Regions from separate parts of the Metabacillus schmidteae genome, predicted to be linked through region 1. Evidence: riboswitches for the same ligand, from Rfam matches in the RefSeq annotation. Region 1 holds a riboswitch; each other region holds the start of a gene.
The links. Region 1 has a riboswitch for cobalamin ahead of HWV59_RS23720 (DUF4430 domain-containing protein). Riboswitches for the same ligand answer to the same signal wherever they lie in the genome.
Positions count from the first base shown of each region.

Region 2: another riboswitch for cobalamin. It lies ahead of metE (5-methyltetrahydropteroyltriglutamate--homocysteine S-methyltransferase); the one in region 1 lies ahead of HWV59_RS23720 (DUF4430 domain-containing protein).
Region 3: another riboswitch for cobalamin. It lies ahead of HWV59_RS13915 (ABC transporter substrate-binding protein); the one in region 1 lies ahead of HWV59_RS23720 (DUF4430 domain-containing protein).

Region 1 is NZ_CAESCH010000002.1:601,008-611,837, reverse strand. It holds gene tkt (transketolase) at 1-80, opposite strand, end outside; gene HWV59_RS23750 (6-phosphofructokinase) at 80-958, opposite strand; gene HWV59_RS23745 (histidine kinase N-terminal domain-containing protein) at 1,220-2,371, opposite strand; gene HWV59_RS23740 (ECF transporter S component) at 2,553-3,179, opposite strand; gene HWV59_RS23735 (ABC transporter ATP-binding protein) at 3,206-4,864, opposite strand; gene HWV59_RS23730 (energy-coupling factor transporter transmembrane component T) at 4,837-5,724, opposite strand; gene HWV59_RS23725 (DUF4430 domain-containing protein) at 5,730-6,614, opposite strand; gene HWV59_RS23720 (DUF4430 domain-containing protein) at 6,688-8,595, opposite strand; cobalamin riboswitch at 8,731-8,916, opposite strand; gene rpmG (50S ribosomal protein L33) at 9,299-9,448, opposite strand; gene HWV59_RS23710 (GTP-binding protein) at 9,469-10,659, opposite strand.
Region 2 is NZ_CAESCH010000001.1:2,531,312-2,542,141, reverse strand. It holds gene HWV59_RS12200 (anti-repressor SinI family protein) at 1-25, shown strand, start outside; gene HWV59_RS12195 (hypothetical protein) at 97-276, opposite strand; gene HWV59_RS12190 (serine/threonine protein kinase) at 307-978, opposite strand; gene HWV59_RS12185 (pentapeptide repeat-containing protein) at 1,320-2,153, opposite strand; gene HWV59_RS12180 (ribose-phosphate diphosphokinase) at 2,244-3,197, opposite strand; gene metE (5-methyltetrahydropteroyltriglutamate--homocysteine S-methyltransferase) at 3,471-5,771, opposite strand; cobalamin riboswitch at 5,923-6,113, opposite strand; SAM riboswitch class I at 6,195-6,306, opposite strand; gene HWV59_RS12170 (NAD(P)-dependent alcohol dehydrogenase) at 6,442-7,542, opposite strand; gene HWV59_RS12165 (peptidoglycan-binding domain-containing protein) at 7,857-8,417, shown strand; gene HWV59_RS12160 (sugar phosphate isomerase/epimerase family protein) at 8,639-9,469, opposite strand; gene HWV59_RS12155 (Gfo/Idh/MocA family protein) at 9,542-10,615, opposite strand; gene HWV59_RS12150 (AraC family transcriptional regulator) at 10,758-10,830, shown strand, end outside.
Region 3 is NZ_CAESCH010000001.1:2,872,425-2,883,254, forward strand. It holds gene HWV59_RS13890 (cob(I)yrinic acid a,c-diamide adenosyltransferase) at 1-180, opposite strand, end outside; gene cobT (nicotinate-nucleotide--dimethylbenzimidazole phosphoribosyltransferase) at 195-1,238, opposite strand; gene HWV59_RS13900 (cobyrinate a,c-diamide synthase) at 1,235-2,620, opposite strand; gene HWV59_RS13905 (adenosylcobinamide amidohydrolase) at 2,624-4,117, opposite strand; gene HWV59_RS13910 (FecCD family ABC transporter permease) at 4,117-5,184, opposite strand; gene HWV59_RS13915 (ABC transporter substrate-binding protein) at 5,147-6,118, opposite strand; cobalamin riboswitch at 6,308-6,496, opposite strand; gene HWV59_RS13920 (MFS transporter) at 6,607-7,887, opposite strand; gene HWV59_RS13925 (VOC family protein) at 8,038-8,415, opposite strand; gene HWV59_RS13930 (VOC family protein) at 8,433-8,828, opposite strand; gene HWV59_RS13935 (SRPBCC family protein) at 8,947-9,408, opposite strand; gene HWV59_RS13940 (methyl-accepting chemotaxis protein) at 9,960-10,830, opposite strand, start outside.

The DNA.
Region 1 (10,830 bases):
TTTGCTTTTTCAATAGCATCAATTGACAATGTACGGATTGTTTCAATTGATAATTTTTCTAAATTCGTTAATTCGCTCATTATATTCCCTCCGAATATGATATTTCTTTTAATTCTACTTTTTTATCTTTTATGATCAATTGACCTGATGGTTGATCAGATATGGACCACTCAATAATCGCTTTCTTAAATTGATTTGTAATAAGGCGATCTAATGCAGTCGGATATGGACCACTGCATTGTGATTCATCAATAACAACGACCTTCCAATCAAGATCAAATTCTCCAAAATGTTCTCCTAATGCAACAGGATCAACATCTTGATCCATGATGAAAAAGGTGTATCCTTCATTGTTCATTTCTTTTTGTTTAATATGTTGTTTTAAACGAGCCACTTGGGAAGAATCAACTTGCTCAACTACTTCAGCTTCAACTGCTATTGCAGTATCATGTAACAATCTCGATTTCTCTGCACCAGGAATTTGCACGTTAAAAACACGTACCTTTCCATAATCTAGAGAGCTGGCAGTATCTCTGACTCTTTCAATATTTTCTACAATAGAATTTAGTGCAGTATCATAACCTAATGTCAGGTCTGACTCCTCTATGTTATTAAAGATACTAACCGGTACCCGCAATATTTTCCCTGATAAATTGATCACATTGACTTTTGTATCCCCTAATAAAATAACCTGATCAAGCTCTGTTAATTCACCTGCAAGCGCGGATAATTGATTGTTCCAGATGGTAATCGGAAAAGCATTCAATACATAAGAACCCGAACCAAACGAACGATATGTATTCCCATTAAGTTCCTTACGAACTAACTGCTTCTCTGTATCGTCCCATTCAATCCCAATAACTTTATGACCTTGACTGGAAAGTTCTTCTACTAGGGTACGAACGATCTGTGCTGTACCTGCTGAAGCACAACCAAAATGAACTACACCTATTTTCATTATCGTAACCCCTTTATACGAAATTTCGTTCATACACATATGAACATTTGTTACGTTGTATAGTATACCACGAAGTACTTATAAAGATAAATAGGTAAAAACTGAAATTTCGAGAAATTTCTCAATGTATAAAACACCTGATTAAAAACTTCAAGTCTTAATGTTGATAGCTTAGTTTTTCTTAAATATTCATCTATCATCCATAATACTTACTGATAGAAATATAAAAACCGACCTCAACGTCAGGTTAAGGTCGGTTCATTATGCGTTTTCCGGTAATCTAATCACAAAAGAGGTTTGATGCTGATCTGACTCGCAATAAATTGTTCCCCGATGTTTTTCAATAATTGATTTACAAACAAATAACCCTATCCCCGTACCAAAGCTTTTTGTTGTGTAAAAAGGTTCAAAGATAGTTTCCCTTATTTCTTCAGGAATTTTAGGACCATTGTTTGTAATCGTAAAGGAGATCGTATGATCTGTTTTTACACAGCATATCCATAGATTTCTTTCCCTTGAATTTTTTTGTTTTAATGCATCAATGGAATTTAAAATGATATTAACCAATACTTGTTTTATTTCATCCCTTACGGCTATGATTTTACAGTTAGGCTCAATCTTAGTTGATACATTTACATCTCCATCAACAATGCTTGGGTATAAAAAGGAAATAATATCATCAAAGAGACTTTCTACGTGAATCTCTTCCTGATTTTTCTCTGCTGATTCTAACCTGGAGGCATGTAAGAACTGAGTGATTCTAAACTTCAGCTGATCTAATTCATGCTCAATTGTATCCATATATTTAAGGTTTGGGTATTCATTTTTTAACAGCTTCATAAATCCCATTACAGATGTTAAAGGGTTTCTAAATTCATGGACGAAGCTTGAGGACATTTGACCAAGTAGTGATAATCGATCATTGTGAGATTGATTAACAAAAAGCATTTTTTCATTTATTTCAATATCTTTTAACTCCGTATATCGTGTAACGGCTAGAAAACAATATCTGTCAAAATGATCATTGATTCTATCAATGATTGGCTGAAGGTCCTGGATGGATACACCGGACTTGTTTACATATTTAATGAGTGTACTTCTTCCAATATTCATATTGAATACAAACTCGCCAATATTGCTTTTGCTTAAAACCCGTTCTTTTGCAACCTTATGAGCAAGTTCTATCAATTCTTCATCACTTATTGTCTGCAGCAGTGATTTTTTCGCCAATTGATACATTTGGAATCCATTTTTCCTGACTCGATCCTTAAAGATATCATCATCATCAAGAATAACATTTTCCAGCCACAATGCTAAAAAATCTTCCTCTGATTCCTCCAAAAACTTGATTACCCTCTCTTCAACAGAATGCTTTGATCCAGATACCGAATTCACTTTTTTCACCACTTTCATTGTGTGAATGTCCTTAATGTAAATTAGACAAAAACTGATAAATATCCTTCTTTTTTATCACTTTATTCAAATTTCTATAAAATATGTTACAATTTGAAAAATCCGCTCTCTTTTTTTTACATATTGTCAATTAAACCCATCCATTATATGTAAAAAGACTGCTCCTAGGAACAGCCTTATCTTATTGATCTAATAATCCGTATTTTGTCTTAAATCGTTGTAATATTTTTAGCCAACTTTTTGCAAAGAGAAGCAGGAAAAAGACATTTGACAATGCATGGGCCAGGTCAAAATAAATGCTGGCTCCATAATAGGCGAGTACTTCCACATAGGTTATTTCTTTTCCAACACTTATAAAGGACCATAGGTTCATGACCCAACCAAATAGAATACCTGTGATAAACCCAAAAATGACTCTTCCGATCACGGTTGTTTTTATCCATGTTCCCCTTAATAGTCCTGCACATAATCCGATCATCCCCCATGTATACATTTGCCAGGGTGTCCAAGGTCCTTGCCCTAAAAATAAATTAGATACTAATGCTGCAAGAGTTCCTACAACGAAGCCACTTTCAGCTCCAAAAACAAAGCCTGTCATAATAATAACAAATGTAGTAGGCTGAACACTCGGGATTGACGCAAAAGGCACACGACTAACAGCCGCAACTGCAGCTAAGATCGCCAATATGACAAGTTCTCTTCCCTGCACCTTTTTCCGTTCAAATCTGATCATAAAAGGCAGAAATGTACCAAACATAACGAAAACACTAACGAGCATATAATTTTTTGTTGATAAAAGAACAAGCATGACGCTAATCGCCAAAACAATTGATATTAATAGAGCTTTTCTTGAACGGACCAAGATGAACACGCCTCCTCAACTGTTAAAGCATTTGGCACATGACTACCTCTTGTCATTCGATTCATTACGGTTGTATAAAACGCATTGCCTTGGAAAAAAGATCGAACTTGTGCTTCGGTTGTGATAGAGCCTTGAAACATCATGGCACACCTGGTTGAGAACTTTGCAGCAAATTCAATATCATGTGTGACCATGACAATCGTTAGCCCCTGTTGTTGTAATTGCTTTAGGAGCTTCCCAAAGCTTTGCTTCGCTTCAGGATCAAGACCTTTTGTAGGTTCGTCAACTAATAATAACGTTGGGCTTCTTAATAATACACCTGCTAATGCAGCTTTCTGCATCTCTCCGCCACTTACATCATAAGGATGACGCTTTTTTAAAGAAGAAAGATTAAACATTTTAAGGAGCTGTTCCATCTTCATTTCACCAGATGTTACTTGATGTTTTTTTATGATTTCTTCTAACTCAATCTCTATTGTGTCGTGCAAAAAAAACAATTTCGGATTTTGTGGTAAATAGCCAATTTCCTCAGATACTTGCTTTTTAACCTTTTTCCCTTTATAGATCATGGTCCCTCGCTGTACTTTATCTAGACCTGCCATAACTTTTAATAAAGTCGATTTTCCTGTTCCATTCGCTCCAACAATTGTCAGCCATTCACCTTCATAAACAGTTAATGATAATGCATCTAAAACCTTCTCTGTGTCTTTTGCATATTGAAAATCCACCTTTTTCAATGATAACAATTCGTTTTGATACACCTGCACTACATCATTAGGCTTATTTTCTGTAACGTGAAGCCTCCTCAACCACTGCTTCCCTTCCTTAACTGACAGAGGTATCATCTCATCCTGCTTTAGAGAAGTATATTCTAAAAATAGACGGGCAGGACTTGGTAAATAGTGATACAAAGGATGATTGATTGTTGAACCCAGTTTTTCAATTACTTTGCGAGGTGTATCAAAGTCCAATACTTCCCCCTTATCTAAAACGAGTGCACGATCTGCAATGCCAAACAGTTCCTCCAACCTGTGCTCAGCAATAATCACCGTGATACCGAATTCCTCGTTCATTGTTTGAAGCATCCCAATAAATTCTCTTGCAGCCACCGGATCCAGCTGAGATGTGGGCTCATCCAACAGCAATATTTTAGGCTCCATTAATAAAACAGCTGCTAAGTTGATCAATTGCTTTTGTCCACCGGAAAGTTCGTATGTTTTTCGTTCTAATAAATGTTCTAATCCAAAGAAATGAACGATCTCCGCTACTTTCTTTCTCATTTCTTCCGTTGATATCCCCATATTTTCCATTCCAAAAACAAGTTCCTCTAAAACTTTATCCATGACAATTTGGTTCTCCGGATCTTGAAATACCATTCCAATTTGTTTAGCCATTTGCTCAGAGTTTGCTTTAGCAATTGATTGGTTTTCTAAATAAAACTCTCCTGATTTCATTCCATGAGGAGCAATTTCACGTTTTATTAACCTTAGCAATGTTGTTTTTCCACTACCTGATGATCCACAAAGAACGATAAATTCGCCAGGTTCAACTGAAAAAGAAACGTTTTTTAAAACAGGTTGTGACTCATCAGGGTATTTAAAACTTATATTCTTCGCTTCCAATAATGCCATTGTAACGCCTCCTTCCCTTCAATAAGCTGTGGTGCTGAAAGATATAGAACAAAAACAGTGAGATAAAACCACTCCCTGCCTTGTATAATAGGGGACTCCAGCACTGGATAGATACTTAATACACCATCACCAAGCCACCAACCAGTTATTGCCGTACACATTACTATAGTTAAAATAGAAAGGAACAACCAATCACTTTGTCTCATCTTATAAGGCGTATATTTGCTTCTCTTTTTCACTCCATAACCGCGAGCTGCCATGGAATCAGCTGTCTGAATAGCCTCTTCAAGTGACCAAGTTAATAATATCTGTACAAGCAAGATGCCATTTTTTGCCCGTTCACGGACTTTCCCTTCTTTGACCGAAAGTCCCTTTCCTTTCTGAACAGTCTCAATTTCACGTAATCTCCTTCTTAGCAAAGGTACAAACCGCATGGAAAGCATGGTGAGCAACGCCCATTGCGGCAAAACTCTTGAAAATAAAAATAGAAACTTCTCCGCTGTCACAACAAGATGAAAAGTAGAAAATAGGACTAATAAAGTAAATATAGATAAAGCCAAAATAATTCCTTGGATCACTGCTTCAAGTAAAACAGGATTATCGTGAAGATAAAATAAAATATGCGTTCCTCTTCGATTAACTAATGGATTGAGTATAAGAAAAAATACAGATAGATATAGGAGCATACCAAACCAATTTTTCAGTGTTTTTCCTCTATCTAATTGAAGATTAAATAAAATAAACAATATGGCCGCAACAAACAAAAACACCGGATGCTTATATAGCATGACCAGTGCTGTTGCGCCAATATAATAAGTAAAACTCACGAAGGGGTGAAAAGAATGAACACCTCTTTTCATAGTAATCAATCCTCTTTATAATTTGTTGTGTAAATCCATTGAATCTTGTCACCATTCGAAACCTTCGTCACACCTGCACTTCTTGATAAAGTTGATCCATTTTGCTTCACTGTCCATCCACTAAGTGGTCCTCGATCAAATTCAAACAAGTTACCAATTCCCTGCACATACGCTGTAGAACCGCCACCTGTCATACTAATTGGAATGCCCTTTGACTTAAGTATTTTTAATGTTACATCTAATACTGTGTTTCCTTCACTCATTTCTACCTTAGTAGCAGAAAGAATCGTACCTTTTTCGCTATCGCCGACTACTGAGATGGTTACAGTTGGTTTTGGTTCTTGTTTTTTGGGTTCTTCCTTTTTTTGTTCTACCTTAACAGGGGGTGTAGTGGTTGTTTTATCTTTTACTGGTTCAGATTGATTCTTATTTTTGTTTTCAGTATTCTGTATCGTAGTTTTCTCTGTATTTTGTTCAGGTTTTGTCGCAGCCTCTACTTGTTTTTTTTCTGTTGACTCTGTTTTACTAGTAGTTGTTGTTGTACGCTCGGATTCCTTAGCTTGTGAACTTTTTGATGTAGTTGCAGTTTGCTTTTCCTCTGTACTTTGGGAATTTAAGTCTTCCGCATGCCCAGCATCTTGTTCAATCGGTTTTACTTTTTCTGTTGTTTCATCATTTTTTTCTGTGTCTTCATTCGTTACCTCAGTTTTTTCAGATTCTGTTGATTTCGATTCTGTATCTAACGTTTGCTTAACTGCATTTTCCCCATTTGCTATCTCTTCAGCAGGTTTTTGCTCAAGTGCCGGAGTCACCTCATCTTTCGCACATCCTGATAGAAATAAGAGAATAGTAGTAAATAGGATCATAAGGAGTGTTTTATATTGTTTCAATTAATAGTCCTCCTATTTTTCATATTATTTTACTAGAAAGAGCAAACGCCCTCAAATATAGAGGGCATTTACACTATCCTTTATTCATTTGCTGCTTACGATAAACAAGCACAATAGCTCCAATTGCAACGAGAATCATACCTACAATTATCAGATTATAGTTTGATGTCGCTGTATTAGGAAGAGGATTACCTTTACTTGGTGAATCTACTTTTTCCACTGGGTTTGGCTGATTTATTGTCTCAATTGACTCTTCATCATCCGCACTTTTAGGTGCCTCTTCTTTACTATCTGGCTGTTCACTACTTTGAGGAGTCTCTTCGTTTTCATCTATTGGTTCAGGTGAATTTCCCTTATTAAGTGAGAAATGATATAGAGAACTATCACCTAATAACTGATAAGCTACTAAACCTCTATATGCTTGATCTGTTGAGAATGAATCACTCTCATCCCCACCTTGCCAATCAAATCCGCCATCTTTGTTTTGGAATGATAAGAGATAATTAATTAAACTGATACCTTCATTTGTAAAATCATCACTATGAGCATCAATTGAGAGTGCTGATAAGGCAATCACCACTTGAGCTGCGGTTGAACTATTATCGATTTTTGATGACTGATACTGATTTGACAAGTATAATACCGCTTTATCTATAGATTCTTTAACTTTGGTTTGATAAGGTGCTAGAGCAGTTAAAACCATTGCAGTTGTATCAACATCACTTGCTGCATCTCCGCTCCAAGACCAGCCTCCATCACTATTTTGATTTTTTATTAATTCATTTACCAGTTTTTCTTGATTCCACTTTGCTGAAGATGGAATTGAAAAATCAGCACTATCCAGAGCGATAAGGGCATATGCTACACCATTTAGTCCCTGCTTTGTAACATTTCCATTATAAATGGACTCTACTAGATTATAGCCTTCGAAATTTGTTGGATCTTCACCGGCAGCTAAAATACCTAATGTCAATCTTTCATAATCTGTTATTCTGGCAAAACTACCTTGGCTATCATTAACCTGTTTTTTTAGATTGGTAAGATACGTGTTTGGTATCGTTTTACCTGCTTTCTTAAGAGCAATTGCTTGCCAGTCACCAATTTCATTTTCTAATACATACTCACTTGCTAAATTAACACTGTTATTAAATACTTCTTTATTAAATGGTTCAAGCTTGTTTTCTTCTTCAACCGGTTTTTCTGTTTCTTCATTCTGTTCACTTTGTTCATGTTCTTCCTCTACTGGATCCTCAGATGGAGTTTCCCATGATTCGTATCTTAATGAAATTTGATCACCATTTTGAAGCTTGTAGCTGTCAATTCCTACTGAAGCTAACTCGTCATTTACATACAACATCCAGTAATAAGGATCTTCTTGAGGAACTCCTCCAAGACCAGTAACCATTACACCATATTCAGAGGTGGTATATTCGATATTCTCTACACCATAAGCTGTCTTTAATAGGTCAAAGGCTGTTGGTTCGTGAATAAAAGAAACACTCATTGGCTCTAGCAATATTTCACTTTCTTGTTCTCCAATAATACTTATAGATGCACTATTTTCCGGAGTCTCTTCCCAGTTTGTGTAAACAAAACTTAGACGATCTCCTTCTTGAACAACATAACTCCCTGCACCTACTTGTGATGAGACGCCGTTTATATAAAATGCCCAATAATATGGTTCTTTTTCGCCGGGTTTTACACCGTTTATCCCCTCAATATATACTCCATATTGAGATTCACTATATTCTACATTTTCTTCTCCTACCGTTTGCAATAGTACGTCAAAAGCAGTAGTATTCTCAGAATATGTATAGTTTGTGTCATCAAGCAAGACTTCATTGTCCTTACCAATAACCGAAATGATTTCATTTTGTTCTACTAATTCTTCAGCAAAAGCATTAGTAGGGGACACACTTACAACATACGTAAACACAAGTAATAAAGATAGAAATAGATTTCTAGCCTTATTTAGTACCATATAGACTCTCTCCAATCTAAATATCAAAATTTTAAGCATTAAAAAAATCCTCTACAAAGGAGGATAAGAAACGTTAAGATATTTAGACAAAGTGTGCATTAAACCTTTCCCTATCTTAACCTTCTCCTATCCGCGTAGGCAGGTAAAAAATAGGCAGGTCTCCTGGCTCATGATCAACACTTTAAACCGCCTTCCCATCAATGACAGTGGCATATAGTAAAAAGCTCCCATTTACAGTGGCGGGACCGCGCCGGATTTGCACCGACTTCCCTTTTCATGATAGATTCTATGAATCTATCAACCTATTTTTGTATCCTATTCATTTTTGCTTTTTTAATCATAGTCTAGTATGAAAAGAGTGTCAATATATGTATGACAGAATCGCTTAATATTAGAAAAACGCAAACGCCTTGGTGAGCCCCGACAGGCATAAGACGCTCAGGAATAGAAGACGTTCTTTGTCTTCAATTCCTGAGTGGCTTATGACCCCGAGGTAGTCAATAACGGGACGTCCTGTCGCACTAACTGCACTTACACATTCTGTGCTTCGGGACTAGGCGCTGGCAGTCTAAAAACGCGACGTCAATCTCCACGACTGCACTTGACTTCATGTGCTTCGGAGCTAGACACCTACACTCTACAAAACCTTATGCTATTTGGTAATACAAAAAACCATGACTAAAGAGTTAGTCATGGCACATCTCTATTTTGTTTCACGATGTAATGTATATCTTTTTAACCTCGGAGAATATTTTTTCAATTCAATTCGATCAGGATTGTTCCGCTTATTTTTTGTTGTGATGTAATTACGATCTCCTGTTTCTGTGCATGCCAATGTAATTTTTACTCTCATTATTTTTTTCCTCCTAAGATTTAATTTACCTCTGTAAAGGCTGGTAGAGGGTCAGTAAACTGAGACCAGTCTTGTTGCATTTCTTCATCTGTTAATATGCATTGATTAAGAGATGCTACAATTTCATCATGGTTCATATCAATCCCAATCATCACTAATTCCGTCATGCGATCACCGTATTGATTGTCCCATTTTTCATGTAATTCTGGTTCCTCTTTCAACATTTCCTCTTGTTCATCCTTTGGATAAGACGCAATCCATTCACCTGCACCTTGAATTGTAATGGAAGGTCCAGCCTGTGAAAGAAGACCTGTCACATCGTTTCTAGATGCGAGCCAAAAAAATCCTTTTGCCCGAACAACATCTACTGGCCAGTTTTCCAGCCATGTCATCAATCTTACTGGATGAAATGGACGCTTCTTCTTATATACAAATGAAGAAATCCCATACTCCTCTGTTTCAGGTATATGTTCATTTACAAGCTCTTGGATCCATCCAGCAGCTTGACTTGCTTCTTCAAAATCAAAGAGATTTGTTTCTAAAATTTCAGACATAGCTACCTTCGAAAAACTAGTTTCAATTATTTTTGCTGTTGGGTTCAATTTATGGATTACTGCACGTAATTCTTCAACATCTTCTTTATTTACCAAATCGGTTTTATTTAATAGTAAAATGTTAGCAAATTCCACTTGGTCAATGAGCAAATCAACAACTTCTCTCGTATCAGATTCATCTGTCGCTTCTTTGCGATCCAGCAATGTCTCACCTGAAGCAAAATCATGCCAAAACCTGTTTGCATCTACAACCGTAATCATTGCATCAAGTATACAAATATCAGTTAAATTAATACCAAGCCCCTCATCAATATAAGAAAAAGTTTGTGCCACTGGTATTGGTTCTGATATACCAGTAGATTCTATAACTAAATAATCAATATCACCTTGGTTTACAAGCTTTTTCACTTCAACAATGAGATCTTCTCGAAGTGTGCAACATATACATCCATTTTGAAGTTCTACAAGCTTTTCTTCCGCCCTCGTAAAACCACCTTGTTTAATAAGTGAGGCATCAATATTAACTTCACTCATATCATTAACAATAACAGCGATTCGCCTATTTTCCCTGTTCATTAAAATATGATTTAATAATGTTGTTTTCCCTGCACCTAAATATCCGCTTAACACAGTTACAGGAACTTTTCTTTTAATCATTTAAAATTCTCCTTATACAAACCGTTATTATTACGATTTAAATTTTAGATCTATATATCAACAATCCCTACCTACGAACATAAAACGTAATGTTTACGTTTTAAATAGTATTATATATCCCTTTAAAACGCAAGTTTTTTTACATTTTTTATTGCATATATGTTTAGAATT
Region 2 (10,830 bases), on a different contig from region 1:
TCTAATGGAAAACAGGAAAAGTTAATCCGTTTACATATAAGTTTGAAAGACAGCATAAAAAAAGGATCGTTTTGAACAATCCTCAAGAATTTAATCTTAACTGCTATATGAACTAAAGAAACTGCCAGATTTATGTTTTCTTTTATAGTGATGATGTCCATACTTTGATGGATGGTGATGTTTTGAATAGCTTCTTCTTTTGAAATCACTTGAGCTGTACTTCCCATAAGGTTTTGATTTTTTGCCTAATAAAGATTTTAATATTTTATCTAACATGTTAATTCCTCCTTTATATTTCCAATTCCTTTATTTCCAAAAAACTTTTAGTTTTAATACATCTTTCATAAACTCTTCGATGGAAGAATTTTTTCTTAAGTTATACCACCTTTGGATGGTTTCCATAAGCCAAATGGGAATCGCCTTACCATCAACTAAGTGGTAATAATCATCATAGGCTTTCTTCAAATGCTCCCAGCGGTGATCATTTCCGGGTTTTAAGTATTCAGATACATCAATAACTTTTGCTCTGCCATTCTGTAGTAAGATGTTCTTTAAATGTATATCCCTTGGGTTTAGGTTCTGATCTTGCGCATACTTTCTTGCATTCTCAACATCAGCAATTGCCTGTGAAGGAATATGGATACCTTGTAGTAGACAATCATAAAGCGTAATACCCGATTCAAAGCTTAATACTAAATATCTATCAAAAGCTCCAAAGCATTTAGAAAAGAATGGTGAGTCATTTAATTGTTCATAGACATTTGCTTCTGTTTGAATTTTATCTTTTTTCTCTTCAGCATAGAGCTTAAATGCATATGATGGTTCATGAATATATTGAAAAACAGCAGCATCTGTTCCAACACCAATACAACTTAAATCATGAACATTTCCTGAAATCGTTACCGGCTTATTGTTAGGATTTGATGTAATTGTAATTTGTGACAATAGTTCGTCTACTACTAATAGATCTTTTTCCAAACTTTCACCCAATTTCTCCGAAGTAACTTTTCGTTTAAATATAACTAAAATATATTGCTATTCATCACTCCTATTTATAGAATTAAGCTAAAAGAATGAATTCCTTACCAAATGAAAAAGACCTTTACCGATGATGGTAAAGATCTAAAAAAAGACCTTTACCAATTTATAAGTATCAATTGGCAAAGGTCTCGCTAGCAATATGATTGCCAACAAAGCCGGGGTAAAACCCGAAATGACGACTTTGTTTTCCAGCTACTCCCCTTTGGAGGAACTAACGTTCAATTAACTTATCTCAATTTTAACAGAATTTTCACACTAAGTCAATTTATAACCATTATTTAGTTTAACCAGTGGGAAGGAATTTCTAGAGATGGTGGCAATTTTGTACGATGATCTCCATTTGCAGAATTAACTTGTACTTGAGTTAAAAAGATACTTCCTGTTAAGTTTGCTCCACATATATTTGCATCCCGTAAGTCTGCCCCAATGAAATCAGCAAATCTTAAGTCCGAATTTCTAAGATCACATGCAATTAGAAAGGCTCCCCTTAAATTTGCTCCTTTGAAATTTGCGCCCTTAAAATTTGAACCAATGAGATCAATTCCCTTTTTTAATTTAACCCTTTGTTTTTGATCATGTTTAACATTTGCCCGTACGTATTCACTTGTTTGAATGAGTAAATGATTAACATATTCCCTATGTTGGATTATATCTAATTTTAATATCGATTGTGGATTTAGGTGAGTAAGACGTTCTGTTTTTTCTATTGCTTGTTGTATGTTTGTTTGGATTCCACTAGCTTCTTTTCTATTTAATGCTTCATATAAATAACGAAGCATTTCATGAAGTTGCTGCATAACAGGAAATACTTCAAACATTTCCTTTTCAATTTCTTTGTTTTTTCTCCAGTCTCTTCCACTGTATGTAAATTGTGAAACCTTTTGACCGGCTCCAAAACATTCATAAACTGTACAACCGCGAAATCCACTCTTTCTTAAATTACGATGAATCCCACACCGGTAATCTGTCTGAAGATTTTCACAAGGAATTCCGCTATCCTTATCATAAGCAAAGTCCGCAGATTTTAAGTAAGGTAAAGCAACACAACATAAGCCAAAGCAATTCTCACAATCTGCCTTTACACTTTTTAAGTCTTCTATCTCAACACTCAAAATTCCACTTCCTTACACCTTCGATTGGAAATTTCAACAATAAGAATAACCGGAGTTTATATTGGCTCCGGCTTTTGCTTCATAAAGTGATTATTGTACCAACTCGTCAACTGATTGTTTTTCATATATACGTTTTATCGCTTCACTAATTAATGGCGCAACTGATAGCTCAACTAGTTTATCGATCCTTTTCTCTTCCGGAAGTGTAATCGAGTCAGTTACAATCAATTCTTTTATTTTGGAGCTTTGAATTCGTTCAATTGCAGGACCAGATAAAACCGGATGTGTACAACATGCATACACCTCTTTAGCACCGTGCTCTACTAATGCATTTGCCGCTAATGTTATCGTTCCTGCTGTGTCAATAATATCGTCGATTAATATCGCCGTTTTACCTTCAATATGACCAACAATATTCATAACCTCTACTACATTTGGTCTCGGACGTCTTTTATCAATTATGGCAATTGGCGCCTTCAATCGATCTGCTAATTTACGAGCTCTCGTAACTCCGCCATGGTCTGGTGATACAATGACAATATCATCTAAATTCTTATTAATGAAGTATTCTCCTAAAATTGGTACACCTAATAGGTGGTCAATTGGTATATCGAAGAAGCCTTGTATCTGTGGTGCATGTAAATCCAGGGCAATCACACGAGTAGAGCCTGCTCTTTCAAGCAGATTTGCAACCAGCTTTGCAGTAATAGGCTCCCTTGCTCTTGCTTTACGATCTTGACGAGCATATCCGTAATATGGAATAACTAAATTAATGGTTTTTGCAGATGCACGTTTTAAAGCATCTACCATTATTAATAGTTCCATTAGATGTTCATTTACAGGATTGCTAATCGATTGGATGATATATACCTCATCTCCTCGGATACTCTCCTCAATGTTTATTTGAATTTCTCCATCACTAAAACGAGTAACAGAACTCTTTCCTAATTCAACGCCAAGTAATTCTGCAATCTTAGTAGCTAACTTGGGATCAGAGTTTAGTGAAAATAGTTTTAAATTAGAATCTGCGTAGCTATTAGGCATGGTAAAATGTAAACCTCCAGTAGGACTATTAATTTGTGGCTTTGTTATAAACAAGTATTGATTTTTAACACTAAGATAAATGTTCGGAAATCAACAGGAAATATTAACAAAGCCTTAGAAATGAGTAATTTGTATAATCTTTTCTTATTTTACACTATTCCTTGTGAGTTCAATAGTAACTTCACTATAATTCTTTTAATTTTTTAGTAACTCTTTATGTAAAAAAATGCGAGACCTAGTATGGTCCCGCATTTTTATTCATTCATCGTCTTTTTATCTTTTGTTGACAAGTAACTTCTCTCTCGTATGCTCAGCAGCTTCTACCATAACTTTTAATGCAGCAACCGTTTCTTCTATTCCCCGAGTTTTCAAACCACAATCAGGGTTAATCCAGAACAATTTGGGATCGAGTACTTGTAGGGCACGATCGATATTTCGTAATAATTCCTCAACTCTTGGTACTCGTGGACTATGGATATCATATACTCCTAGACCAATCCCTTTGTTATAAGTTGTTTCTTCAAATGCTTGAATCAATTCCCCATGACTTCTTGATGTTTCTATAGAAATAACATCTGCATCAAGTGCATCAATCGTATCAATAATATTTTTGAAATCTGAATAACACATATGTGTATGAATTTGTGTTTCATCTTGCACAGATGTTGTAGCAAGTTTGAATGCATAAACTGCGGCATTGAGATAATTCTCCCAGTTTTCACGCTTTAATGGAAGTCCTTCCCGAATCGCCGGTTCATCAACTTGAATCATTTGAATGCCATTTTTTTCAAGGCTATCAACTTCTTTCCGAAGCGCCAAAGCAATTTGATTAGCCACTTCATAACGAGGGATATCATCACGAACAAATGACCAATTTAGTATTGTAATTGGACCTGTTAACATTCCTTTTACAGGTTTTGATGTTAATGATTGAGCGTACACTGTTTCCTTTACTGTCATTAATTCCTTCAAGTCAACATCGCCATAGATAAGCGGTGGTTTCACACACCTTGACCCATATGATTGAACCCATCCGAACTTTGTGAATTGAAATCCTAGTAGTTTTTCTCCAAAATATTCAACCATATCTGTCCGCTCGAATTCCCCGTGGACAAAAACATCTAAACCGAGTTCTTCTTGAATATCGATCCATTTTTTAATCTCTGCTTTAATATAATCCTCATATTCCACATCGGTTAACTCGCCTTTACGCCATTTTAACCGCTTATTTCTAACTTCTTTTGTTTGTGGAAAGCTACCGATTGTAGTCGTAGGAAGCAAAGGTAAATCAAAAGCATTTGCCTGTAATTCCTGACGCACAGATAACTCTGCTCTCCGGTCTACATCATATAAATGAATGTTATTTACGGCATCCTGTACTTCTATATTGTTTCGGAATGATGATTTGTTTAAAGATTGGATGGCTGATGTACTCTCTGTAATTTGGTTTTGTACTGATTCAATGCCATTATTTAATGCTCTTGTTAATATGACAACTTCATTTATTTTTTCATCTGCAAAAGATAATGCATTTTTTATAACTTCATCAAGCGTTTCTTCACTTTTTACAGTTACTGGTACATGCAATAAACTTGATGATGGCTGAACGATTAAACGATCCCTTGAAACAAACGTTGATAGTTCAGTAATAGTTGCAAGCTTCTCATCTAGATTGCCACGCCAAATGTTACGTCCATTGATTACACCAGCAGCTAACACCTTATCCTGTGGAAAACCAAATTGATTTAAAGCAGCAAGGTGATGGCCGCCATCATGGACGAAATCGAGTCCTATCCCTTGGACTGGAAGAGAACAAACTTCTTTGAAATAATCAATACGATCAAAATAAGTTTGCAAAATCACCTTAACATTTGGTGCTGCTTCATGTAACTGATGGTAGACCTCCTGGAATAATTCAAGCTCATCAAGAGAAACATTTGTTGCTAAAATCGGTTCATCGATTTGAACCCACTGGACACCTTCTGTTTGTAATTGCTTAAGGATCTGAGCATACAGGGGTACAAATTTTTTGACTACGTTATTAAAATCAGACTTCTTGTATCCTTTTGAAAGCTTCACAAAGGTTATTGGTCCTAGAATGACTGGCTTTCCATCAATATTTAGCTTTTGTTTTGCTTCTTTGAAAAATTGAAGCGGGCGGTTCTCTACCAGTTTAGGCTCTACATGATGTAACTCCGGAACAATATAGTGATAGTTTGTGTTAAACCATTTTGTCATTTCACAGGCAACTGCACCTTTATTGCCTCTCGCCATATCAAAATATGTTTCTAATGAAACTGGTCCATTACTATTATTTTCAAAGCGCTCTGGTACAAGTCCAAACATGACAGCTGTATCAAGGACATGGTCATAAAAGCTGAAATCTCCGATAGGAATTATATCAATACCTTGCTCTTTTTGCTTTTTTAGGTGTTGAAGCCTAATCTCTTCCATTTGTTTTAAAAATGCATCCTTTTCAAGGTTCCCTGCCCAATAATGTTCAAGCACCTTTTTCCATTCTCGTTTTTCACCAATACGTGGATAGCCTAAATTCGAGCTTTTTATTTGATTCATACCTTCATACACTCCTCTAATTTTTTTGTCCCAAACTAAAAAATCTCTCTTTTCAAATTAGAAAAGAGAGATTCATACGCATGGCTAACTAGAATTGAGACATCTTGGCTTTCTCAACACGTATTCCTCACTCCTCCCTATCATCCGTAGGTACAAGCGCATATATCAGGCAGGTCTCCTGACTTAGGTTCATCGCTTCTTATCCCTTCCCATTTCATCAAGAAATAGTGGTGAATGATAAGTTGCTCCCCAATACAGTGGCGGGACCGTGCCGGATTCTCACCGGACTTCCCTTTTAAGCTATGATTAAATTTTCACAGCACCTGATACATTTGATATGTAATTTTCAGACGATTTCTTCCTCAATAAAACCTAAAGACCTCTCTATTAAGAATAGAGAGGTCTTCATTTTATTGAAATCCCCTCTTATTTTACAAAGACACATACTTTGTAGGAATTAGCACCTTTTCAACAACGATGGTTGAATGGTTGCCGGGCTTCATCGGGCCAGTCCCTCCGCCACTCTTAATAAGAGTTTTTTGATAATTAATGATATTTTGAATTTAATAGCATATTAGCATGAGAAAAGAAAACTGTCAAAGAGAATTTTCTTATTTTTCCATTATTAATTAAAAGGAAATTGTAGATAGAACTTATTTTTGGTAACCTTTTATTCTATTAAACCATTAGGATAAACGATCACTTTTAAACTTTCTTTTTTATTTAACCTAGCACGTTCCATCGCTTCTTTCGTTTCGTTAAGAGTATAACGGTCTGTAATTAAGCTATCTAAATTGTAATTTTGTGATGACAAAAACTCTATTCCTTGAGAATACGTATTTGCATATCTAAAGATTCCAAAAATGTCTAATTCATAATCTGCAATAAGTGGAACATTGAGAGCAATTTCATCTTGTGGCGGCAATCCAACAATGGCTAATTTTCCACCTCTTTTTAAAGATTTCAGGGCTGATTGAAGCGCTTTCGGATTACCTGCTGTTTCAAATGCAACGTCAACACCTTTTCCAGCGGTGATGCTTGCAATTTCTTCATTTGGATCTTGCTCTAAAACATTTATAACATGAGTTGCGCCAAGTTTTTTTGCAGCCTTCAAACGGTTTTCCTCTAGGTCAGTAACGATTATTTTTGAAGCCCCAAAGGCTTTAACTGCCGCAATAGCTGTAAGTCCAACAGGTCCCATACCCATGATAACCACTGTTGATCCCGGTTGTAGGTTTGACCTTTTAGCTGCATGAATTCCTACAGAAAAAGGCTCAACAAGTGATGCTTCTTCAAACGATAGATCATCTGGAATAGGAAATAAAAAATCTTCCCGGTGTTTTATATATTGAACAAAAGCACCATCTACTGGCGGAGTTGCTAAAAATTGAACTTCTGGACAAAGATTATATCTTCCTTCCTTACAATATTCGCATTGTCCACAAGTAATGCCAGGTTCGATTGCCACACGATCTCCAATTTTCAACCTGGAGACTTGTTCGCCAACACTTACAACAATACCTGCGCATTCATGACCTAAAATAATGGGCTTTTCAACAACATATCTTCCAATTTTTCCATGTTCATAATAATGGATGTCAGATCCGCATATCCCAACAGCCATTACCTTGACTAATACCTCATTACCTTTAACTTTTGGAACAGCAACTTCCTGAAGTTCAATTTCGTAAGGCTTCGTCATTACTGCAGCTTTCATAATAGTTGGAATTTCTAATTTTTCAACATTCTTGACAATAGATTGATTCGTCATCTTTTTTTTATCCCCTTTCTTACCCTAAAACGAAACCGCTTTCTAAATTACTTATTTAGAACAGTTCATGTGTTGATTGTCTGATAATTGATTCTGGAATGTTATACTAATCTCTTTTAGGATACCATCATTTTTATATTCTAAAAAGATAAAAAAACAGGATTTTCAATTTGTTTTATTAATTTTGTAATAGATTTCTGAAAAATTTTTCAATTAATCAATGAATCTTTTTTAAAAAATGATCATTCAGATGAAACAATTGTTAAGTCTCTCTCGTTTCATATACGAAAAACAAACAAAGGGAGATGTTTCATTTGAATAAATTAAAAAAGTTATCAGCAACTGTATTAACTGCTTCTGTATTATTATTAGGAGTACCTGCAGGAGGAGTAAGTGCCCAAGAAAGTATCAATTATTCTATCTTTGACTTACAAGGTATGTTGAAACAAGGATCTAAAGGAGAAAACGTTAAAATCATGCAGCGCGCATTGAACGAAGTAATGGGTGCTGAATTATCTGAGGATGGGATATTTGGTCCTAATACCAAAACAGCTGTTATGGCGTTTCAGAAATCTAAGAAAACACTAAAGGTTGATGGCATCTACGGACCAAATACACATGCAGAGCTATCTAAAGAAATTAACTCTTTCGGCTTTGAGAACACTGTTTTAAAAGTAGGCAGCCGAGGTGAAGCTGTAAAAACACTACAAAAAGCATTAAATGATATGAGCTACAATGTGACAGTAGATGGAATATATGGACCACAAACAAAAGGTGCTGTTATTAAATTTCAAGAACGCTTCCCAGAACTAAAAAATGATGGAATTTTTGGACCAAAAACTAAAGCAGTTATGGATAAAGTTTTAAATGACTAGTGAGAAAGGCGATCATTTTTATGATCGCCTCAGACTGTTGACAAACGCTCGCTTTCTTCGTTACTCACCTTGCTGCGGTGCTCATTACCAACCCCGGTAACTCCGCTCCTCACAATGCTTCGTGCCTCGAAAGCAAGCGTTAGCAATCAGTCTGAAGGGCTAGCGATTTTTACTTTGTCTACAAACTGAGGCGATCATTTTTATGATCGCCTTTACTACTTTTATATTTTATTAAACACTTTGTCAAACCCAGCTTTAGAGCGTCGTATTAATTCATCACTTGATTCTTTTGGTTGTGAAGGAGTTAATACTTCTTGTGATATTGGACCGCTATACCCGGTTTCCTTTATGCTTCTTAAGAATAATGGTAAATTAATGATCCCCTCTCCAGTGTAAAGCCGATCATTATCTTTCAGATCTTCCACCGGCAAATCAGCGGCATCATTAATATGAACATGAACAATTTGCTGCTCATTTAAATTCGTCAGATCCTCACTTGAAAGCCCTGTTGTGTACCAATGATATGAATCTAACAACAATCCCACATTTGGTAATCCTATTGCATCAATTAATTGCAGAGTTTCCTTCTGCGTCCAAATAAATGGATTTTTCCACGTATCTCTTAAATGGTGGGGACCAACATATTCTAAACCAAGTCTTATATCATAAGAACCTAGAACTTCTGCACAAATTCTCAGACGTTTTATTGCTAAGCTCATGAATTGTGCAGAATTGAAATCTGTTGATGGTAATATATAAGTGCAACATCGTGTACATCCTAAATCTTTAGCAGCCTTAGCAGATGCAGCAAGTTTAACCAAATCGTTTGAAAACACTTCGTCGGAACTTCTCCATTCAACTGGTAATCCTATTGCCCCTATTCGTATGTTATTAGTTTGTAATATCTCTATTGCCCCTTCTTTACCATAGGCTTCAATAAAATCCTTTGCATCCAGATCAACTGTTTGAAAAGAGTATTCTGCTGCTAACTCAACAAATTGTTTATCATCTTCGAGAGTTCCTAACCCGGCTTTGGTTAATCCTCTTAACATCAAAAAATCACCTCTTTAGGATAATCTATTTGATAACGTCACTCGGTCACAAGTCCAATTATTATTATCTTATTAAATTTCCCAATCTAAAATGACTTCACGTCCTGTTTTAGATGATTTATAAATCGCATCTAAAATGAGATTATTTGTTAACCCTGACATTGCAGAGGTAATCGGTTGTTTTTCTTCTTGAATACACTCAATAAAATGTTTACTTAATAATACTCTATCATCTTCTTCACGGTCCTTCTCGGTAAGTTCTAGATCTATTGCTTGATCAAATTGCTCTGTTAATATCTTTACAGAATTTCCGTTTATAGAAGCACCACCTTCAGACCCCATTATGTGAATAAAAGGATTATTGCTTGTATCCATATTAACAGCCCAGCTAACTTCAAGAGAGAGCGTAGATCCGTCCTCCATTTTAATTAAAGCAGTTGCTAAATCTTCAACATCATATTGCCCATTCCAATTCGGAGTTCCCCAGTTTCCTATTCCTTTCTTTTTTGGTCCGAATTCGGCATAAGTTGATCCGTATACAGAAACCGGTTTCGGATTTCCCATTAAATAAAGTCCTAAATCTAACATATGAACACCTATGTCAATTAATGGTCCACCGCCAGCTTCTGACTTTGTCGTAAACCAGCTTCCCCAACCTGGAATCCCCTTTCTACGGAACCAGCCTGTTTTGGCATGATAAATCTTTCCAAATGAGCCCTTTCCTACTTGTTCTTTTATTTGCTGAATTTGCCATTGCCATCTCATTTGATGTCCAACCATTACGACCTTGCCTGAATCCCGTTGTGCTCTGACAATTTCTTTTGCAGCTTCACTGTTAATCCCCATAGGTTTTTCGACTAACACATGCTTTCCTGCCTTTAATGCTTGGATTGCTAGTGGTGCATGCCATTTATTAGGAACACCAATAATAACTGCATCTATATTGCTATCTTGAATCAATTCCTCAGCACTATTAAACACTTTGTTCACTTTATATTCATCTGCTCTTTGTTCAGCTAGCGGAAGATACACGTCTGTAATCCCTTGCAGAACAATTAAGTTTGTTAATTTTGAAAATGTACTTAGGTGGACATTTCCAATTGCTCCTGCTCCAATGATCCCAATTCTAATCTTTTGATTACCCATTTGTCTAACCTCCATCACTCAATATTTCCTTTTAGCAAAGCATAAAAAACGCTTACAACTATGATAAAATAAAATTGATAGAATAGCAGATCAATTTTTCATCTAAATATCTCATTTTTTCTGATAGGAGGAAACGGTTTTTATGACCACTTTTCCGATGTATTTATCTGAATATCCAAATATGAATACAACTTTCCCGTTTCATCTATCAATAC
Region 3 (10,830 bases), on a different contig from region 1:
CTCAACTCCCAGTTTATTTAAGGCAATTTGTTCTCCATATGAACGTTGTGGAGATTTAATAAATTGAAAAATTTTCACATTGAAGCCTCTGCCAACTGCTCTTAATGTTAAACCGAGAGCGGATGTTGTTTTTCCTTTGCCATCACCTGTGTACACGAGTGTTAACCCTTTTTTCTCCATCTGAACCTGACCTCCTAGTGTTTTTGAGAAATTCCAGCTGAATCAAATGTTGCCATTTCCTTAACCATCAATGCAGCTGATTGGATGATCGGATATGTAATAGCTGCTCCTGTACCTTCTCCTAATCTGAGACCTAAGTCTAAGATTGGTTTTTTCCCTAATAATGAAAGAGCGATTCCATGCCCTTGTTCAACAGATTGATGTGTTACGATCATATAATCAGCAACATTTGGTGAAAGCTGTTTTGCAAGTAATGCAGCAATTGTACAAATAAATCCATCAACAAGTATCGGGACTCGTTTGCTTGCCGCTCCAAGCATGGCTCCAGTCATCCCGGCAATTTCAAGTCCTCCAATCTTCGTTAGGAGATCAATCGGATTAGCCGGATCAGGTTTTCTATTTTGAAGAGATTGTTGTATGACATTTACTTTATGCTGTAACCCCTCTTCTGTAATCCCCGTTCCCGTTCCTACAACTGCTTCTACCTCTTTCCCACTCAATAAAGCCAAAAGCGCACTGCTTGCTGTTGTATTCCCAATTCCCATTTCACCAAGAATAAGACATTGTGCCCCTTTGTTGATGATTTCCATGCTTTGTTCAAAGCCAATTTCAATTGCTTTCTCAACCTCTTTAAGAGACATTGCATCTTCATGTAAAAAGTTTCCTGTGCCATATCGAACTTTTTTGTTAAGTAATTGAGGGTGATTGATATCATTTGCAACACCAATATCGATGATGTTTAGAAGGGCTCCAATTTGTCGGCTGAACACATTAATAGCTGCTCCACCATTTAAAAAATTGAGTACCATTTGCTCTGTGACAGCTTTAGGATAGGCGGATACCCCTTCATCTGTTATTCCATGATCTGCAGCAAATACAAGAATACCTGCAGGGCTCACTGATGGAAACGGATCATTTTTCATTTCAGCCAATGAAATAGCTAGTTCTTCTAATCTCCCTAAACTTCCAAGCGGCTTTGTTAATGTATTAATATAATCAGATACTTTTTTCCCCATGTCCATAGATTTTTGTGGAATGGTAAATGTGTGTTCTGTCATTGTTGAGTCCTCTCATTCTGTTTGTATTCAAGACATTTTGCAATCAAATTGTCGACCATGTCAGGGCAAGAGCCAAAGTGGAAATGTGTGTAGCCGGCGACAACATTTTTAAGTAAATAGCCTTCTTTTTTTATCCCTCTTAGACCTTTCGTTTCATAAGCATAAGGAATGCTTCCTTCCGTAGATTCATAGGTGGAGTAATGAAATTCATGTCCTCTTGCAACTAATTTGTTCAATAGATAGTTGTCATTTTGTCCGCTTATTTCTCTGTAACCTAAAGCTGCTAATGTTTGCTGCATTTTTACCTTACCTGGAATAACTCCTGCCATTTGATAGGTTTTCTTATCTGTTGTTTGAATCGATTCTGTTAAATACATGAATCCACCACATTCTGCAAGGGTTGGTAGCCCATGATTGATAGCTGTTTTGATGGTGCTCTTTGCTTGTTCATTCTTCTCTAGTTGTTGCGCAAACTCCTCAGGAAAACCTCCTCCCAAATAAAGTCCATCGATATTTTCCGGTAACACCTCATCAAGTGGTGAAAAATAAACAAGTTCTGCTCCTTTAGCTTCTAAAATTTCAAGATTCTCAGGATAATAGAAGTTAAACGCAGCATCCTTTGCTACAGCTATTTTTACAATTTGTTCTTTTTTCTTGTTAAATAATGAAGAATCTTTGCTCGAAGGTACTGGATCAGCTATTGATAAATCCAGTAGTTTTTCCATATCAATTGTCTCGCTGACTAAGTCTCCCAATGTCTGAAAAAATGTATCAAGTTCTCCTCGTTCAATTGAAGGGATTAGACCGAGATGGCGTTCAGGAATCTCAATGTCCAGCTCTCTTTTTAAATACCCGATAACAGGAACATGGCATTCTTTCTCAATCGCTTTTTTTACGAGCTGATAATGACCTTCACTTCCGACTTTATTCGCAATGACACCAACTATATTTGGTTCTTCAGTAAGAAGTTGAAAGCCTTTCACAATAGCAGCTGCACTACGAGCCATGCTTTCACAATTAACAACTAATATAACAGGGCTTTTCGTGATCATACTGATTTCTGCCGTACTTCCTTCATTCGTTTCTGGATTTTTACCATCGTAAAAGCCCATAACACCTTCGATAATTGAAATGTCAGCTCCTATGCTTCCATTATTTAAAATATCAATGACTTTATCATGTGTTAGCATCCAACTATCCAAGTTACGGGAAGCTCTTTTTGTTACTGCTGTGTGATAAGTAGGATCAATATAATCAGGGCCGCATTTAAATCCTTGGACTGTGAGTCCACGTTTAATGAATGCAGACATTAGCCCAATTGTCAGTGTTGTTTTTCCAACACCACTTCCTGTTCCTGCGATTACGAATCTTCTCTGTGTCATCATTTATTCCCCCCTATGATCATAACGCCCCTCATGAACACGCTGTACATATTTCTTGATTGCTTCATGTGTTGCACGATAAATGACCTGGCCTATTGCCCGTCCAACAACTGTTCCAGAGCCGGCATAAGCTGTTTTTTCTCCCTTTTGCGTTAATCCCAAAACAAGTGCATCAGTGGATGTTCCAGTTGCCATTGACTTTGTTTGAGGATCTTTTATGTTTAAATCTGCTATTGCTTTGACTTTTGCTTCTGTTGCTGAAAGTAACCCATTGACAAGTGCTCCATCAGTGAAATGAGCATCGATAAAGAGCATAGTATTAATTGTCCCAATCGTTTGGGTTGCTTCAGAGTTCAATTGCTTTGTAATGTCAACAGCATTTCCAACACCTGCTGTGACAATTGCCAGGATTGGAATACCACCTATTTTTTCCTCTATGATCACTGCATCCTCTAATATAACAGCTGTCATCATCCCGAGTGCCTGCTCATAAGGAATGTTGAATTGTGTCATCCATGTTTGCACATCTTTTGCAGGTTCATCACAGTGATAATTTTTCTTTACATGAAAATTACAAAAGTGTGTAAGCCACTGAATTCCATCTCCAATGACACCATTTGATATTGATTTTAATGGATGATTGAATTGAACATGTATGTAGTCTTTTGTTTGTTTAATTTCATATGACTTCTTAAAATTCAGATTAGGTTCTAATTTTATGTGGTTTGGTGTCATTAATAGTTGTGGCTTAGGAATAGTTGGATGTGATTGCGGAAGTATGTCCACTTCGTACACTTTTTTTAACTGATCCACTTTTCTTAACGTTTCCACATCTCCCACTTCCATAAATTCACCTTGTTGAAGCAGAGCAATGCGGTCGGAATAAAGTGATGCTACATTCAGATCATGTAAAATCGCAAAAATCGTTAATCCCATTGTTTGCTGTCGTTTTTTTAGTAAATCAAGCGTTTGAAACGTGTGCTTAATATCCAGATGGTTTGTAGGTTCATCTAACAATAAAATTTCCGGCTCTTGCGCTAAAGCCTTAGCTAACAAGACTCTTTGTTTTTCCCCGCCACTTATCATCCGAAATGGGGTGTTTTTTAGATGTGCAATATTTGCCATGTCCATGACGTGATTCATCAAGGTTATATCATGTTTTGTCAGCTGTTTAAGAAATCCCTTTTGATGTGGATAACGACCAAGAGCAATAATTTCTTCAACTGTATAATCAAATGAAACATTTGCTTCCTGGGTAAGTACAGCCATTTTTTTAGCCTTATCCAGCTTGGAAAAACGCGGAATGGGTTGACCATCTAACAAAACCTCTCCACTCATTATCGGTAGTTGACCAGTTATGAGCTTGAAAATTGTGGTTTTTCCACTGCCATTCGGACCAAGGAGGGTGAAAAATTCTCCTTTTTTGATTTCTGCATCAATCCCATTAATGATGGGCGGATGTGAATAGCCACCAACTAAGTTTTGAATTTTTAACATTATGATCCCCTCCGCCCAATACGTTCTCGAATTAATATAAGTGCAAAAACAGGTGCACCTATTAAAGCAGTGATGACTCCAATCGGCATTTCCTTTGGAGCAATGATGGTACGGCATATTAAATCAGCCAATATAAGAAAAGCACCGCCAACTAGCATTGACAATGGAAGAACATGGCGATGATTCGGTCCGGTAATAAGACGAATAAGATGTGGAATAACAAGTCCAACAAAACCGATCGAACCGGAAACCGCCACAGCTGCCCCCGTTAATAAAGAAGCTCCAATTAAGATATAAATTTTTCTTCTTCTCACATCAACACCTATATGGTCTGCGGCATCTTCACCAAGGGCTAACGCGTTTAACTCTCGGTGATTAAAAAATAAAATACAAGAACCAAGCAGCAGGAACGGAACGATAAGTTGAACATGTTCCCAACTCCTCATTCCAACACTGCCATAAAGCCAATATATAATTTGTGTCATTGCATCACGGTCACTTAATGAAATAATGAGCGAAACTATTGCACCTATAAAAGCACTTACTATGATTCCAGCTAAAATTATCGTTTCAATTGCCATGTTTCGACTGCTTAATTTCACAAGTCCAAAAACGAGAAATAACGTGAGAAAACCACTTACTATGGCAACGACTGGAAGAGTAAAGCTTCCTAAACCAATGATAGAAAATTGAAAAAAGATCACGAACACTGCACCTAATGATGCCCCTGACGATACCCCAATCGTATAAGGATCAGCCAATGGATTTCGTAAAAGACCTTGAAAGGCTGCTCCTGCTAATGATAAAGATGCGCCAACACAAAATCCAAGCAGCACCCTTGGCAAACGTATATTCCATATGATCATTTCTTCATTTGTTGGTATTTGTTCAAGCCAGCCAAAACCGAGTGCATTTTCAAATATAATGTGTAAAATAGTTGAAATGGGTACCTGGACACTGCTAATAAATAAGCCAAGGAGGGCTGTACTAAGTACAAACCCTCCGCTTAGAATATACAGCCACGTAATTTTACTTTTCAAACACTTCAGGATAAATAAGCTTCGCAAGTGTCTCGACTCCTTCAATTAAACGTGGACCTGGTCTTGTGACAGTGTCGTTATCAACATCAAACACCTGTTTATTTTTTATCGCTGGTACGTCAGCCCAGCCTTTACGTGCTAAAACCTGCTCACTTGGATTATCTACATAATATCCATATGTTGTAATAATTACGTCAGGGTTTAATGTAACAATTTCTTCCTCCGTTAATTTAACCCAACCTTCTTGATCTTCAGCAGCATTAACTGCTTGAATTGATTCTAACATCTCATGCATAAATGTGTTTTTACCTGTTGTAAAGATATCCGGTGATGGGGAAACTTCAACCCATACTTTCTTTTTCTCTTTAATTTCTGCTGCTTTTTCTTTAATCACAGCTAAACGATTCTTCATGTCTGTTACAATTTCATTTGCTTTTTCTTCTGTTCCTGTTGCTTGTCCAATCATTTCGATATTTTTATACACTTCTTCAAATGAAGATGTTTCACCGACAACAATAACTTTCGTTCCAGCTTGTTCAAACTGCTTTAAAATATCAGGATGTGTTTCGTAATGATAATCAGTAACCAGCGCAATGTCCGGTTGAAGCGAAAGTACTTTTTCAACCTTGATATCCTGTCCTCCAACTTTTTCTATTTCTAATGCTTCCGGAGGATAGTTATCGTAATCAGATACACCTTTCACTTTATCACCTAATCCAAGAGCGAAGGCAATTTCCGTATTACTTGCTTGAATAGAGACGATAGATTCAGGCTCAGATTCAATGGTTACTTCCTGTCCTGCATCATCGGTTATCGTGACTGGAAAGCTTTTGGAATTTTCGGTATTTGACTCTTCTTGTGTCGTTTCTTCGCTTTGTAATTGATCCTCCTGTGATCCGCAGCCTACAATCATAAACATGCTTAACAGAAGAACAACACTTAATAGACCCCACTTATTCATAAATGCTTTCATACAAATTCTCCCTTTCTTTTTTGAACACAAAAAAACGCTACTCCTATTGGGAAAGCGTTGAATAAAGGCGTAAAAGATCTCACTCTCTTGTATATGTATAAAAACAGTTTACTATATAAATAATAGCAAAAAGGCAATAAGAGATGACTGGCACTTTAAACATTCCTTTCCTCGAGGAAGCTTAAAAACAAATAGGCAGGTCTCCTGACTTACGAATATGGCAGTCGGTTACTCCTTCCCATGATAACACACAGTGGATTTGCATAACCTTCCTTATCGCTTACAGTGGCGGGACCGTGTTGGATTTACACCAAACTTCCCTCTTAGTCTTACATTTTATAAGAAACCTATTTGCTTTGTATTCATTTTTTTGTTTTCTATTAGTGAGTATAGTATAGACTGTTTGGTTTGTAAAATAGATTAGCGAATATAAGTTCACCTTCTATTCATATTTTTATAGTTAATTTAAATGACAACTAATAAGTGAGTTCCTTCGATTGTGTTACTTCCTGTTGTTTTTCTTTAATCAACAACCCACCAAACAAACCTAAAAGGGAAAAAGTCACTGGAATGATAAATCCGTAAAAATAACCTATACTTTGATCAGCTGTTTGAATTGTGTCCAATACTGTTCCAAAAATACTTGGTAACAATACAGCACTCAAAAAACCGCCCATATTAGCAAAACCCGTAGCAACACCGACTTCTTTTGAATCAAATGACTGGCGAACAACTGCGAAGGTTAAAGCACTTGCACCATTTCCAAAGCCGATAATGAAGAAAAGCACAATTAGCATAAAAAGTGGTGGTTTTCCATTGAAAATTAGAAATGTAGCCCAACTGAGAAAAATCATACAATGGATAATCAAATATGGCTTTTTAATAGAATGTATACGGCTTGAAACCATGGTTACGACTGGAGCACCAATAATAGCTCCAAAAAGACCGATCATAATAAATTGACTTGCTGCTGACAATGACATATCAAATACAGAAGTCCCATATGGAACGGCCCATGAACCGATGAAGCCTACGTACGTACCTACAGCTCCAAAATGACAGAAAAAAGCTGCCCAAGCTTGTCGATTCGTAAAAATCCGTTTTAAAATCACCATCGTTTTCTCAGGCTCAGCCTTTATTTTTTTTAGTGATGAAACTGGTAATCGATTGTTTTTGGCCATTTGTTTTGGAAGATGAATGAGTACAATGTAAAGAAGGATTCCACATAGAAATAATAGAATTCCCATTGATAAAAAGGATGATCTCCAGCCAATTAAGCTGATCCAAAGTGAAAATGGTACTGTTGCCAGTAAGAACCCGAGACTTCCGCAAACACCTGCCATTCCCAGCAACTTAACAAATTCATTTCCTTTAAACCACTGACTCAAAATCAACACTAAATTTACCCATATCGCAGAATCACCCGTACCAACGATTAACCTTGCTATAAGAAGTAAGGTTTCATTTTGTGCAAGACTATACATTAATGTCCCAGTTCCGGTTAAGAATGTCCCAATGATAAGAAAGAAATTAGGGCCGAAGCGATCAGACAAAATACCAATCGGCACTTGCAAACCTGCATATGCAAAAAATTGAATGCTTGCAATAAATCCAATGGTTGCTGCTGTAACGTTAAATTCACTCATTAATTTGTCAGTAATTAAACCAGGTGCTGTTCGTTGACTAACAATTAGAAAATACGTGAACAGTACTGAAGCAAAAACGACCCATCTGTACTTACTGTTTTGTTTGTTCATTTGTTTATGCTCCTGTTTTTATAGATTACTTTGTTCATTATAAACCAAATTTTTTATTGACGGGTAAAAATGATCAAAACAAAACCCCATTTCAACAATAATTGAAATAGGGTTTAATTTTACGGAGTATATGTATCTTTAAAAAGTTTCTTATTTATCTTCCCTTAGTAAATATTCATTACCATCCTGGTCATAAAAAGTGAACATCGTTCCAAACGGCATTCTCAACATTTCACCGACTTTTACTTCTTTTTGCACCATTTTTTCGTAAGCTGATTCAATATCAGTTGTGCTGAAAAGGACTGATGGATGTGCAACCTTTGAAGGTTGTTGTTGTTCCATTGCTGACTTGGAATATAAAACAAGGGTAGTAAACTCATCATCACTTGGTCCGACCTCAATCCATTTAGCATTCGGTCCCATCGGTTGTTCCAACTTTAAAACAAATCCCAGCTTTTCCAGCCAAAATTCCTTTGCCTGTTCTTGATCCTGTACATATACAGTAATTTTCGCAATTTTATTGATCATCAGTTTTCCGCCTTCATTTATTTTGCGTTTTCATCCGGTTGATGAATGCCAAAGGTATTTCCTTCAGGGTCTATATAGTATCCTTGCCACGCCATACCTGGAAGAACATATTTTGGAAGAGCGACCCTACCGCCTAGTTCAATAATTTTAGCTTCTGTTGAATCATAATCTTCCACTCCCATTGTACACGCATAGCCATTCAAAGCTTGGCCAGTTTCTGGCGGAGCACTTTGACGTTGCATTAAAGCTCCGTTAATTCCCGGCTCATTAGCATCACCGGTTACAGCTCCGAAATAAGGCATTCCGGCATATTCACTCCAATCTTCAAACTTCCAGCCAAATACCTCACCGTAAAACTTTTTAGCTCGATCCATGTCACTAACATGAATTTCGAAATGTACCATTCTACCCATTTTTTTGCCTCCTTGTTTACCCATCGAAATTTGAATTTTCAAGTATATATATTCTACATAGGATTTCGTACTCCTACTTCATTATGGTATAACGAACAATATTTATACAATGTTTTCCTTAAAGTCGATCTTTCTCCAAATAGCTTATCAAAGAATCTAAATCTTTCGCACAAGCTTTTTTAAAGGTACCAGCCATCAGTTTCCCGAAAAATTTTGCTATTCCTGTAAGTTCATTTATTTCCCCATCTAACTTAATCTCTGTATGATTGTTTTTTGAGGTAAGTATGTATGTAAACACAAATTCACCTTTTCCTGTTGTTCCTTTTGTTCCATCACAGCGCAGCACGATTTTATCAGGTTCCTTCAATTCAACCACTTCAAACAGTTCAGCAGCTTCCTTTCCAAACATTTTTCTTGTTTCCTTCCATTCACTTCCTACTTTTAATGGTCCCTCATCCAACTTCTCGATTTTGACTAGACCTTGCATCCAGTCCTTTGCAGTGTCAAGGTCTAACAAAGCTGAATATGCTTTTTGTTTTGTTACCTGGACAGATCTTACCACTTCAAAACGAATGCTCATATAACTTCCTCCTAAAAACTCTTAGAATACATATTATGATATAAACATTAACTTACTATAATTATGCACTATGTATAAGTACTAAAAAAGTTATAATAATAGTTTATTTCACCAAAACGCTTGAACTGTCGTAATTCCGTTATTTTATTTTAGAAAAGCTGGATTATGGCCTAGTACTAATGGTAATTGAATACGTTTTTCCTAAATGATCTTCCTTAATAAATTTATGGTTGTAGAAAAAAAACTAGCCTTCAAAGTATAAAGGGGTTCCATTTTTGGGCGCATTTTTACTATAGAAGGAAAAATTTCGCTTATTCAGTAATTAATATTCAAAATAGTACAAATAGACGGAGAGATTCTGTCTATGGACTAGTTTATTGCAAAAAAGGGAGAGTTTGCTAGGCATAATCGGAATATCTCCCCTTATTCATCCCGAAACGAGCTCCATTCTTCATCTAACCGAAAAATCTCCGCTTATTTTCCTTTTGCTGGTTACTCGTTTTCAGGATAAGACATTCTATTAAAAGAAAGAGAAGCAAGGTTTAATAAACTTAAAGTTTAAAACTATTAACTGCTTTTTGAAGTTCTTCCGCCATTGCGGAAAGAGTACTGGCTGCTGAACTTACTTCATGTATCGTGGCATTTTGTTCTTCTGCAGAAGAAGCGACATTTTCGGAATACTCAGCTGATTTTACTGCAATTGAAGATGCGTTTTCCATTGCTGAAAGCATTGAATGAGCGTTTGTTTTTATTTTTTGTACTGTAGTGAAAACTTCTTGAATTTGCGAAGTTACCTCTAAGACAGAAACGGATATCTCTTCAAACTCGCTTCCGGCACGTTCGACAAGTGTCTTACCTTCTGCAACAGAATGTTTCCCTTCTTCCATCGCCTGAATCGATTGCTGAATATCTTGCTGAATATCTTGTACCAATAAATGAATTTGTTTAGCAGATTGATTAGATTGTTCAGCTAATTTACGTACCTCGTCAGCAACAACAGCAAACCCTTTCCCATGTTCACCCGCTCTTGCAGCTTCAATTGCGGCATTTAAAGCTAATAAATTCGTTTGATCAGAAATCGAAGTGATTAACGAAACAATCGTACCAATTTCTTTAGATTTTCCCCCTAATTGATTAACAACCTGGGAAATCTCGATTGTTTTCGTATTGATCACTTCCATTTGCTGAACAGTATGTCGAATAACCTCTTGACCATCTTCAGCTTTTTGCTTAGTTACTGCAGAAACGTTACTCGCAGCATTCACATTACTGGCCATTTGATCAATTCCATTTGATATTTCAAGTGAAGTTGTTTTTGCACTTGAAACACTTTCTACTTGATTTTCTGCGCCTGTTGCTACAGATTGAATAGAACTAGCAATTTCATTTGTTGCTTTACTAGTTTCTTCCGCACTGGCGGTT